4 regions of the Bacillus sp. NEAU-Y102 genome follow, and region 1 is predicted to be linked to each of the others. Evidence: riboswitches for the same ligand, from Rfam matches in the RefSeq annotation. Region 1 holds a riboswitch; each other region holds the start of a gene.
The links. A riboswitch is a leader RNA that binds a small molecule or an ion and turns the genes downstream of it on or off. The one in region 1 is predicted to bind lysine.
Positions count from the first base shown of each region.

Region 1 (3,217 bases):
GTGGCCATCTGGAGTGACCATCATAGCAATCTCTACGCACTGAGAGCCGAGTCCAGTTACGCGACCAGCCCATTCACCTTCGACAGTGGCTCGCCCTTCGAGGTTCAAGCCAATCTCCTCGAAGAAAGAGATTGCGTTATCAAGGGATTCTACAACGATGCTGACATTGTCCATTCGTAGTAATTTGTTTTTTGCCATAGTCTTATCTCCTTATGTATAAAAGTTTATTATTTAATCATCCTCATAATTATACTACTAAGTAGTTACAAATTCCTTTCAGTCAAAAACACCTTGTCATAGTATATGAAAAGGTGACAAGGTGTTTTTTTATATGTCATATAGCATCTTGTTAACGAACAGCATTTTATTTAATAGGAAGGAAGTAGATTAATATGATTTTTTTATAAGCGTTACTGAAAATATCAAATTAGCTCATTTGCACTAAAGGCTCAATTTTCGCCATAAATGATTGATGCAACGCCTCAACACCTGTTACTAAATGAAGGCGGTCAATAACGACAGACACTTTAATTTCTGATGTACTTACCATTTTAATATGAATATTTTCTTCTTTTAAAGTAGTGAACATATTTGCAGCGACACCAGGGTTAGATACCATGCCAGATCCTACGATTGATACTTTTGCTAAGTGATTTTCATGTTCTACAGATTCGTAGTGAAGAGTTTCTTGATTTTGTTCCAAAACTTTTAAAGTTTCTCTTAAATCATTCGAGTGAATGGAGAAGGAGAGATGTACAGTTCCTTCATTTGTAATACTTTGAATGATGATATCTACATTAATGTGTGCTGCTGCTAATGTAGAGAAAACTGTTGAAAGCGAGCCTTGTTCTAGTCCTTTAATTGTGACACGTGTAATGTTATCCTCAAATGCAATACCTTTAACGATTGATTGTTGTTCCATGTTACATTCTCCTTTTACAATTGTTCCGTTTTCTTGTTCCATACTTGAGCGAACTTCTAAAACTACGTTATGATTTTTAGCAAACTCAACAGCGCGCGGGTGTAATACGCCAGCACCGAGATTAGCAAGCTCTAACATTTCGTCATAAGAAATTTCATCTAATTTGTAAGCATCTTTTACAACTCGTGGGTCCGTCGTATATACGCCTGTCACATCCGTATAAATATCACATTTTTTTGCTTTAAGTGCAGCGGCTAGTGCGACAGCAGTCGTATCAGAACCACCACGGCCAAGCGTTGTAATTTCATTTTCTACACTTATACCTTGGAAACCAGCTACGATAACAATCGTGCCTTCAGCAAGATAAGATTGAATACGATCTGTATGAATGTCAGTAATCCGTGCACTACTATGTACAGATTCTGTCGTAATACCAGCTTGCCATCCTGTTAATGAAATTGCATGATAGCCTTTTGCTTGCAGTGCCATTGTTAATAATGAAATAGTTACTTGTTCTCCTGTAGATAGAAGCATATCCATTTCACGTTTACTTGGATTTTCTGTAATAGCGTTAGCGAGTGCGACAAGTTGATCCGTACTTTTTCCCATTGCTGAAACGACAGAGACAACGCTATGACCTCGTTCATATTCTTCAATAATTAAATTTGCTACATGTTGAATGCGTTCGACGCTTCCGACAGAAGTGCCACCAAATTTTTGAACAATTGTTTCCATTGCAAATTCCTTCTTTCGTCTATTTTTAAGAATAGATTAGGAAATATATAAATCCCAATACTCCTGTAGTTACCAGAAAGACAAACAAAAAACACCATCTCAAATAAGTGAGGATGGTGCTGTTACAGGAAAAGGGAAACAGAAAACGGAGCTAATAAAAAAACCGCCAAAAAAGGAATATCATAAAAAATGATATCTCTTTTTTGTAGATAGCTCTTCATACGTACACGTCTGTACATATGACAGTTCTGTTTCTATTCGAAAACAGCCCCAATTGATAAATGCAGAGAAATTTATCAATTTCGGCAATACTTCCTTTCATCTAAGTTCATAGACATCTCTGTGTCTCCATTAGAATACTCATAAGTATCGCAACCTCTATCTCACGTTTTAGGCGAGAGTGTTTGATTTATGAAGTTATTGGTAACATTTGTTTTATAATAATTTAAATTTTTCGGGGAATCAAGTGTTTTACATATATTTTAAAAATTCTTTCTTTTTACAGAAAAGTTTGTGAAAAATGTAGCAAAATAAATTCATTGCATGTACATTAAACTTATAGTGCATAGGAGGTGGGAGAATGAAAAGGAAACAGCCTATTTATGTTGCGACAAAAATGAACACGACGATGGAAAAATTATGGAGATATACGCAAGAACCAGATATACATACAGAGTGGGATGCTCGCTTTACTGAAATTTCGTATTTAGAGAAAAAAGAAGGAGAACCACAGAAGTTTTTGTATAAAACAAAGATTGGATTTGGGCTTGAAATAGCTGGAGAAGGGGAATCAATAGGTGAAATAAGAAAAGAAACTGGTGAAAGAATTTCCTCATTAAAATTTTGGACGGATAATACATTATCTCTTATTCAAATAGGACGTGGTTATTGGAAGTATACGCCGAATAAAGAATACATCCATTTTGAGACACAATATGATTATGATACAAGATTTGGTCGTATAGGAAAGGTAATAGATTCCTATATTTTTCGTCCGTTATTAGGTTGGGCGACAGCTTGGAGTTTTGATGCCTTAAAATTATGGTTAGAAAAGGGGCTTCATCCTAGGTTACTAATTAGAAGAACAATGACGTATTGGCTCGTATGCTTTTTATTTGCTTTTGTATGGATATATCAAGGGATAGTGCCGAAACTACTGTTTACTCATTCAGAAGAAGTAAAGATGCTTTCTGTATTAATTGGTTCAAATGAAAGTAGTGTATATATACTTAAAATAATTGGGGTGTTAGAAATAATTTTCGGTGTCGTATGGCTGTTGCCAATAACAAAACGAAAATTATTTATATTGCATATTATTGTATTACTAGTTTTAACGTTAGCGGCAGGATTTACGAATATTGCAAGCTTTACAGGGGCGTTTAATCCGATTACATTAAATGTTCTTCTAATGGGGTTATCAATTGTCGGTTATATAAATAGTTTCGATTTACCAAGCGCGAAAAATTGCAAGAGGGCGAGAAAGGGATAAGTGTATGGCTAATATGTATGAACGATTATTAGGGGATACCTATAAAAATCTTCATCCTGAATTGCAGAAGC
Region 1 covers NZ_JBTWFK010000005.1:174,962-178,178, reverse strand. The annotation lists gene ACYFX0_RS14890 (VOC family protein) at 1-198, opposite strand, end outside; gene ACYFX0_RS14885 (aspartate kinase) at 428-1,657, opposite strand; lysine riboswitch at 1,860-2,046, opposite strand; gene ACYFX0_RS14880 (DoxX-like family protein) at 2,238-3,146, shown strand; gene ACYFX0_RS14875 (DUF4166 domain-containing protein) at 3,151-3,217, shown strand, end outside.

Region 2 (3,217 bases), on a different contig from region 1:
CAAGTAGTAAGAGTAGTCCGCCCAATATGAGAACATTTGCGGAATAAAACAGCATGTAAATGATTAGGGCGTTACAAGTAATACGAATGATCAGCCATATATTTTTTTCGTGACTATCACGCCACATCCAATGTATGTACATGTTCCAGGCTTTCGTAATCATTAACACGATAAAGATTGTACATAAAAAAGGTACAGTTAATTGTAATGATTGCATAGCAAGTGGTACGAGAATAAGGAACGTAAATAATAATGGGAAAAGCTGAATGATGTAATTATATAGAAGAGATTTTTTGAAATAGGATGTTAGTTTCTCTTCTAATGCAAGCAAATAGACAGCATCAGGTTTTTGAATAAATGTACGGATAGGGCATCTCGTTATAATGAACGTAAGTACAATCGTTATAATTATTAAAGATATTCCTTTAGAAGGAGATGCTTTTAGAAACTGAGCATAATAATATGCACCAACGCATGAAATAAAGATAAAGCTATATAGTAAACCGTTAATCATACGTGCAAAGTATGTAATGATATTTTGAATATGTTGTTGGAAGCGACTGCTCCATAGCGATTCGATTGACATGTTTTCACCTCTTTGTTCTATTATATATGTTTTACAAAAGAAAAAACGAGCAAATTGCGTTATGCAACTTGCCCGTTTTTCTTTTCGTTATTTTTTTTCTGATCACGATTCATTAATGGATAGAAAGCAAATCCAATTACGAATAAACCAATTCCGAGAAGGAACGTTTTTATATCGGATGCGCCGGTTTTAATAACCCATAGTGCGTAGCAAAGTGCGATCACTGCGACTATACCATCTGTAATTCTTGCCCGCATTTCATTTTTATATGTTTCACCAGTTGCGACTAGTTTTAACTGGAAGATTGGTGAAACGAGATATGGAATGAGGTAGGCCAGTGTTGATACGGTAATAACGAATGTATAAGCTTCCGCAATAGTTCCTGATAATGTTGAGAATAGGAATACTTGCGACATAATGTTTGTTAATCGTAATGAGTAAATTGGACTTCCTTTTTTATTTGTTTTCGTGAAGAAGGAAGGGAAGAAACCTTCTTTTGCTGCTTGATAAGGTACTTCTGAGCTTAATAAAATCCAGCCTAAGATAGAACCGAACAGGGAAGTAAGAGCAAGTAATGCCATAAGTTTCCCGCCGCCATGACCCATTGCAGCGTTTAGTGCATCTGCTAATGGACGTTCAGAAGTTTGTAATTTATCAACGTGAAGTACACCCATTGTTAAAATTGTAATTCCTAAGTAAATCGCAACTGTAATAAGTAATCCCGCAACTGTTGCACGTTTTACCGTTTTTGGAGAAACAGCACGGTTTGATAAAAGAACGGCTGATTCAATTCCGATAAACGCCCAAAGCGTTGTAAGAGCAGCTAAATTTACTTGTGAAAGAAGACCGTGTGATGCACCTGATTTATCAATCATCGGTGTGTACCATTGTCCAAACTTAGAAGCTTCGAATGCAAATAACGTAACGACGATGAATAAAAGGAATCCAGTTACTTTCGTTGTTGTTGCTAAGAAGTTTAGTTTTCCAGCTCCGCTTACACCGTTCGTTAATATAATATGAGTTCCCCAAAGTAAGATGGAACAAATCGTAAATGTAATTAGTTTTCCGACTTCTACGTTAAACGAGCCGATTGAAAATAGTAGTCGCGTATCTTTCATAATTGGGAAGAAGAGTGATAAATATCCCGCAAATGATGTAATGATGGCAACGTTACTTGCCCAGTTTGCAACCCAATATCCCCATACCATACTGAAACCAGCCATTTTTTTCTTTTTTGGTGTTGAGAATAAAGCATATGCATGACTTTGTGGCCCTGTCGTTAAATCAGGACGACGAATTGCTAAATTACCGAAAACAAGAGCTAGCATTAAAACACCAAACCCTGTAGTTAACCAAGCTAAAGTGACACCGAGTGGGCTTGCTGTTTTTGCCAACGTACTTGGCACCATGAAAATACCAGCGCCAACCATGTTACCGACAACGAAAGCTGTTAGTACCCAAAAGCCCCATTTTTTTTGTTGCATAGAAAAATACCTCCAAAGTTAGTATAACCAAGTCAAGCGAGGAGATATGTATGTCTTCCTGAGTCAGGAAGAGAAGTCCCAAACAAAACAAAAAAAGCACGTAATCTGCCGCTACATGCTTTCTATCTTATAAGAAACCCACGACATACCTCTCGATAGCTCTCCACAAACGAAACGTTTGTGACAGTTCTGCACTTATTAAATGCAGACCCAGCAAGCGTGCATGGTGGACACGACTTACTTCGGCAACCATTCCTTTCTCATTCCTTCATCAATGCCACTACATCTCCTGAAATGATACTCTTAATGATTGCAACCTCTACCTCACCGAGATACGAATGAGGATTTAAATATTAAATTAACGTCTTTAAGAGTAACAAATGAATTTTTATACGTCAATGGATATAGTAATAATCAGATTATAGAGAAGAGTTTGTGATTAGGAATGAATAATTATTTGATATAAAAAGAAGCCGATCTAAACTAGATCAGCTTCTACATATAAAATTAAACTAAGTTTAATACTGTTACTTTTTCACGTGTCATAGACTCAAGGCTCTTACGAATACCTTGTGCGCCCATACCTGAACCTTTTACACCAATGAATGGGAAGTGGTCAGGGCCGCGCTCTGTGCGTCCGTTAATTTGAACAGAACCAGTTTCGATTTTGTTAGCAATTGCAAATGCTTTGTTAATGTCTTTTGTGAAGACACTTGCTTGCAGACCGAACTCTGATTTGTTAGCAATCTCAATTGCTTGCTCATCTGAAGAAACACGGATGATTGGAAGGATTGGGCCGAATGGCTCTTCCCAAGCAACTTTCATTTCTTCTGTTACGTGGTCGATTAATGTTGGGTAAATTAAGTTACGCTCACGTTTGTTACCGATAACGATTGTAGCACCTTTTTCAACAGCATCGTCAACTAAGCCTTGAACGAAGTCAGCAGACTTGTCGTCGATTAATGGAACGATTGTGCTGTCTTGTTCTGGAGATCCAACTGATAGTTCAGCTACTTGCGCTTTTAATAAGCTAACAAGCTCGTCGGCTACGTTTTCGTGTACAAGTACACGTTTAATAGCTGTACAACGTTGACCAGAGTAAGAGAATGCACCGCTTACGATATGGTTTGCAGCATCTTGTAAGTCA
Region 2 covers NZ_JBTWFK010000014.1:96,416-99,632, forward strand. The annotation lists gene ACYFX0_RS27350 (ABC transporter permease) at 1-586, opposite strand, end outside; gene ACYFX0_RS27355 (amino acid permease) at 646-2,070, opposite strand; lysine riboswitch at 2,219-2,400, opposite strand; gene gapN (NADP-dependent glyceraldehyde-3-phosphate dehydrogenase) at 2,578-3,217, opposite strand, start outside.
Region 2: another riboswitch for lysine. It lies ahead of ACYFX0_RS27355 (amino acid permease); the one in region 1 lies ahead of ACYFX0_RS14885 (aspartate kinase).

Region 3 (3,217 bases), on a different contig from region 1:
CATACCTTCCACCCCAAAGCTACATGCATAGACGATTTCATCTTTATACTCTTCATAAGCCCAATTTAATACTGATAACGCGCCTTTTGTTTCATCTTCTTCCGAAAATGAAACAACATTTTCTTCCCACGTTTCATACGTCAACATGTTTTTTCCCCCTGTAAAAGCAAAAAGACGGTTTTAACCTAATGAAAATAGGTTAAAACCGCCTCTAGTTTTTCTAGTCAGCGCTTTTCACTTTAAACGTACTTTTTCACTTTTCTCTAACTGAATTACTTTTCCATCTTGTACAACAATTGTAATTGAACCATATTTCATATCAGCAAGCATCGCTTCAATCTTCTCGGATACTTCATCAAAATGTTCCCGCACACTCACGCGAACAGCCCCCCTTTTTATTCATAAAAAAAATCTTTCCCATTTCGAAAAGACTGTTCGGTAATATATTTTACCTTATCTTTCAAAATGGATTCCATTTTGCTGGATTTAGCACCTTGCTTTCTATAAGCAGGTTGCCGAGCTTCTTCGGGCCAGTTCCCTCCGCTTCTCTTGATAAGCTTTGTATTTGTATTTTATCACAATTCTGATTTTTTTCAATCCTAGTTTTCCGATATATTTTAATTATTTTATTTTACAAAAAAGGAATTGCCCATCCGAACAACTCCTTTTTCTATTTAGACAAGCTCTTTAATACGTATGCGATCGTTCCCAATAATATTTTCATATGTTTCGCGTTCCACAACTACTTGCGATGTTCCGCCTTTTGCAAAGACCACGGCTGGTCTTCGAATCCGATTGTAATTATTCGCCATCGAATACCCGTAGGCTCCTGTACAGGAAACTGCTAGTAAATCAGCAGAAGCGACTTTTGGTAAATGAATATCCCAAATCAACATATCTCCACTCTCACAGCATTTCCCAGCAATCGAAACGAGTTCCTCATTCTCATCATTCCCTCGATTCGCTAACATTGCTTCATAACGCGCACTATATAAAGCAGGTCTTAAATTATCTGTCATTCCACCATCGACTGATACATATTTCCGAATACCAGGAATATCTTTCACAGATCCAACTGTATAAATTGTTGTCCCAGCATCACCTACAATGCTACGGCCTGGTTCAATCCATATTTCTGGCAATGGATATTCACATACAGTAAATTGTTCTCTCACTGCACTTGTTACAGCTCGCACATATGTCTCAAGAGTTAATGGTGTATCCGACTCTGTGTAGCGTATTCCAAATCCCCCGCCTACATTTAATACTTTTACTACATAGTTTGTTTGCTCTCTCACTTCTTCTAAAAATTGGCGAAGAACTTCAATTGCTCGAACAAAACCAGCTGTTTCAAATATTTGCGATCCGATATGTGAATGAATCCCTAGCACATTATAATTTGATTTTTGTAAAGCAAATCCAATTGCCTGCATCGCTTGACCGTTTGAAACGCCAAATCCAAATTTCGAATCATCTTGGCCTGTTGTAATATATTCATGTGTGTGCGCCTCTACTCCAGGCGTTACACGAATTAATATGTTCACAAATTTTCCATGTTGCATCGCTAAATCGTGTAAAACTTCTAATTCAAAGAAATTATCTACGACAAAACAACCAATATTCGCCTGAAGAGCCATCACTATCTCTTCTTCTGTTTTATTATTTCCATGAAAATGAATACGTGATGCTGGAAATCCTGCTTGGAGCGCAGTATATAATTCTCCCCCAGAAACAACGTCTAATGACATATTCTCTTCACGAGCTACTCGGCACATCTCCATGCACAAGAACGCCTTGCTTGCATATGCTACTTGATAAGAGAAACCACTTTCTTTAAAAGCACGATGAAACGCTCGGCATTTTCCTCGAATAGACTCTTCATCGTATACATAAAGTGGTGTTCCGTATTGCTTTGCTAGCTGCGTCGTATCGCACCCTCCAATTTCTAAGTGTCCTTGCCCATTAATTCGGCTTGTGCCGTGTAAATACATTTAAATTCCTCCCTTATTTCCTCTAAAACTCATAACCCCAATCTTCTATTCATTGCAGCACGCTTTTAGATAGACAAAAAACGCGCGGAACAATGTTCACACGCGTTTCTTATTAGGAAAAATATATATTGAAAAAATAAACGAGTTGTTATCTCCTCAAAATAAGAAACCGCATCAACATCTCCAAATAGCTCTCCATAAAATAAATCTTATGACAGTACTACATTTATTCAATGTAGTCCCAATATATGAATAAGATGGTTATTCTTATATTTCGGCAATAGTCCCTTTCAACCTATGATCACAGATTCCATTAAATCTCCCATAGCTTACTCTTTCCTATCGCGGCCTCTACCTTTGAGAGTAGATGAGGTAAGTCTATTTAATTTTCAAACATCTAATTGTTGCTATTAACAATACCAAAGGACCATTTTATTTGTCAAACAATTTTTTATATTGTTTTTTTACAGTTTAATTTTGTATCGTTTGGTAAGCGCTTTACTGAAATCTTTGTCACTTCCCATTCGCCTTCTTCGTTATTAAATGTAATCGTTACCTTCTCAAATGGTGGAGCAATTTTCCCAGCAACACGTTCATACTTTGTCACTTCAATACTTGCTTGAAATAAATATGTACCGCTATACACTTTTTTTAAACTAATAATTTTAGGACATTGATAAGGTTTCAAACTTCCATATTGTTTTTCAATTGCTTTATTTATTTTTGGAAATAAAACAGAATAAAGTGCATCTTCCATAAGAGGTGCATCATATTGAGCTACCGACACACTCGGTGAAGTAAAAAGTATAACACTACTGCATGCTATAAAATATAATAATTTTCGCATTATAACCTCCGTATATCACGCGATTCTTTCTACGTACGATAATTATCATACATAGAAATTCTGTTTTATTGTCTCCCACCAATCTTTTTCTACTCGATTATTATAAAAAAGCCCACAACCCCCTTTTATTTTCGTATAATGATACTCATAGTATAATAATCATAATAACAAAGGACTGTTCGTATATATAAAAGGAGTCGTTAAGCAAACTGACTCACAAGAACTGTCATGCTTTTTAGGAGAGGAGTATATTATGCTACAACATCTGTTTCCAAAACTGCGATTTGCACTCGTTGCAGTCGTTTTACTATGGATTAAAACATATATTGTGTACAAGCTAGCATTTGATATTAAAATTGATAATTTCTTTGAAGAATTC
Region 3 covers NZ_JBTWFK010000002.1:130,531-133,747, forward strand. The annotation lists gene ACYFX0_RS07065 (phosphoadenylyl-sulfate reductase) at 1-147, opposite strand, end outside; gene ACYFX0_RS07070 (YezD family protein) at 235-378, opposite strand; SAM riboswitch class I at 451-559, opposite strand; gene lysA (diaminopimelate decarboxylase) at 675-1,991, opposite strand; lysine riboswitch at 2,172-2,353, opposite strand; gene ACYFX0_RS07080 (DUF3888 domain-containing protein) at 2,443-2,838, opposite strand; gene ACYFX0_RS07085 (LTA synthase family protein) at 3,092-3,217, shown strand, end outside.
Region 3: another riboswitch for lysine. It lies ahead of lysA (diaminopimelate decarboxylase); the one in region 1 lies ahead of ACYFX0_RS14885 (aspartate kinase).

Region 4 (3,217 bases), on a different contig from region 1:
TATTTATATTTCCTTTATTATTGCAAAAACAGGAGCAATAATAAAGGAAAGAGGTTTGCAACAAAAAACGAGCAAACAAATTTGTTTGCTCGTTTCACTTTATTTTAGTTCACATTTATCAAGTGGAATCACTTTTGTTTTTTTCGTAAATTTATAACCTAACCATAGTACTAAGAAGAGTGGTAAACCGATGTAAGAAACGAGTACACCGTTCCAATCAATTGCTTCACCCATAAATGCGCCGTAGTTTTGTCCTAAAATTACGATGATACAAAGTGTAAATGCGAAGATTGGACCGAATGGGAACCATTTTGCTCTATATGGTAAGTCTTTTAAATCTTTTCCTTGTGCGATATATGCTTTACGGAAACGGTAATGACTAATTGCAATTCCGACCCATGCGATAAAACCAGACATTCCAGATGCGTTTAATAACCAAATGTATACAACACCGTCACCGAATAAAGAAGCAATGAAAGCAATACTACCAACAATTGACGTTACGATTAATGCGTTAACAGGTACACCGCGGCTATCTAATTTACCAAGAAACTTTGGTGCTTTTCCTTGGCGAGCTAAATCCCAAAGCATACGAGTTGATGCATACATACCAGAGTTACCAGCAGATAGTACAGCAGTTAAAATAACAGCGTTCATAACAGAAGCAGCAAAGGCAACGCCCGCTTTTTCAAAAATAAGTGTAAACGGACTTACTGTTACATCACTTGCAGCAAGGCTTTCAGTTGTATAAGGAATTAGTAAACCGATAACGAGAATCGCAAGGATATAGAATAAAAGAATACGCCAAAAGATTGAACGAATTGCTTTTGGGATATTACGTTCTGGATCAGATGTTTCACCAGCAGCTACTCCTAATAATTCAGTTCCTTGGAAGGAGAAACCAGCTGCCATAAATACACCGATAATTGCCATGATACCGCCGTTAAATGGTGCATCTGCAACTGTGAAGTTTTTAAATCCAACAGTTTCGCCGCCCATAATTCCGAAAATCATCATGAAACCAACAATTAAAAAGATAATAATAGTAACTACTTTAATAAGTGCGAACCAATATTCAGATTCACCAAACCCTTTAACAGATAAATAGTTTAAAAGGAAAATAATAGCTAAACATAATCCACTCCAAATAAGAGAAGGAGTATCTGGGAACCAAAATTTCATAATTAATGTTACAGCTGCAAGTTCAGCAGCAATCGTAATTGCCCAGTTATACCAATAGTTCCATCCAAGTGCAAAGCCAAGTGATGGATCAACAAATTTTGTTGCATACGTACTAAAAGATCCAGTAACAGGCATGTAAGCTGCAAGTTCAGCTAAGCTTGTCATTAAAAAATAAACCATAATTCCAATTGCGGCGTATGCAATTAATGCGCCACCAGGTCCAGCTGTATGGATGACACCACCGCTGGCAAGAAATAGTCCGGTACCAATTGTACCACCGAGAGAAATCATCGTAAGGTGACGAGATTTTAATCCGCGTTTTAATTCACCTTGTCCTTGTGTAGTTTGCGTTTTAGAGGTAGATTGATTTGTTGCGCTATTCATGTTCAACACTCCTTTTCTTGTAGGTTAGGAAGGAGCGGGGGAGAAAAATACAAAAAACCGCCAAAGGAATTTGGCGGAACGTTTCACAAATAACCACCCCATCATACCCTTCCGTTAAGATAGCACCCCACGTTTACACGGTAATTTGTAAACGTGACAGTTCTGTTCCTTTCGGAGACAGCCCCAGCTCATATTTCCAGAGAAGAAATATAAACTTCGGCAACCTTTCCTTTCAAACGGAGTTGGTGACATTCTCTGTGTCTCGTCCGTTTTACTCATAAAAGTCGCAACCTCTACCTCATCGGATTGATGAGGATTTGATATATTGCTAAGATTTTTAATATATGGCAATTGTAATGACTTTCTGAATATATTGCAAGATATTTTGTTAGGAAAAGTCAAAAAATATCGGTTATTGTATAGGAAACGCTTGCAAAACTCCACCCGAACCTACTATTATGTAGCAATAAGCAAAGAAAAAATTGTTATACAAATGTTTCGCAAAAAATATTGAAAAACCCTCTAAATTAAAAGAAAATTCAGAAAAATATAATTCGACATTCATGATAAAGTCATATTATTTGTTATAATTAGAGTAACGTTTAAGTAAAAAGGGGAAATCAATATGAAATTAGAAACAGAAAGGCTCTATATAGTGCCGTGTACAGAAGAGAGGATTCAAATTGCTAACGAGCAAGGATACAATAGCGGTCCGCATATTGTAGGGCATGTAAAGAATGTAAAACAAGATGCAGCTATATTACCATGGGGCGCGTGGTATGTTCTTCGGAAAGAAGATGATAGCGTTTTAGGTGATATTGGGTTTAAAGGGAAACCAAACGAGAATCAAACAGTAGAAATTGGCTATGGATTTATTGAGAAATATTGGAATCAGGGCTATGCAACAGAAGCTGTAAGAGAACTAATCGATTGGGCTTTCAAAACAGGAGAGGTAGAAACAATAATTGCAGAGACAATCCTAGATAACTATAGTTCGATTCGTGTTTTAGAAAAGTTACATATGAAGAGAGTAAATGCTACAGAAACGATGATTAATTGGAAAATAGAAAAATAAAAAATACCGCTCGAAGTATATCGGGCGGTATTTTTATCGTTATGGTAGCATTTGTTTTTGATCATTCGGATATCCGGCTGTCGATGCGTTAGAACGCTTGGAATGATTGCGAACAGCAATGAAAATAGAAATAATAACGACAAGACCAACTGCCACGTAAGAAAGTGAAATAATAGTTGGATCCACTTTAAATGTAGTCAGCAGTGTACGTATATTCGTAAAGATAATAAGACCACCAACTAATACCCCAAGTAAATGTGCTGGAACGATACGAACTAACCATGCAGCAATTGGAGCTGCGACAATACCGCCAAGCATTAAGGCAAATACCCAAACCCAGCTTACTTGTTCCCAGCCAAGTGAGATGAAGAAACCAATTGTTGCAGCGAGTGAAACAGGAAATTCACTCGTATCTACAGATCCAATAACTTTTCTAGCTTCATTTCCTCTTGCTAGAAGAACGGGTGTCGTAATCGGCCCCCAGCCACCGCCACCAGTTGAATCAACGAATCCAGCGAATAAACCAAGCGGCACAAGTTGTTTTGCAGACATACGCTTATTTGAAGCAACAATTTG
Region 4 covers NZ_JBTWFK010000011.1:154,593-157,809, reverse strand. The annotation lists gene ACYFX0_RS24565 (amino acid permease) at 100-1,566, opposite strand; lysine riboswitch at 1,679-1,870, opposite strand; gene ACYFX0_RS24560 (GNAT family N-acetyltransferase) at 2,192-2,641, shown strand; gene ACYFX0_RS24555 (sulfite exporter TauE/SafE family protein) at 2,681-3,217, opposite strand, start outside.
Region 4: another riboswitch for lysine. It lies ahead of ACYFX0_RS24565 (amino acid permease); the one in region 1 lies ahead of ACYFX0_RS14885 (aspartate kinase).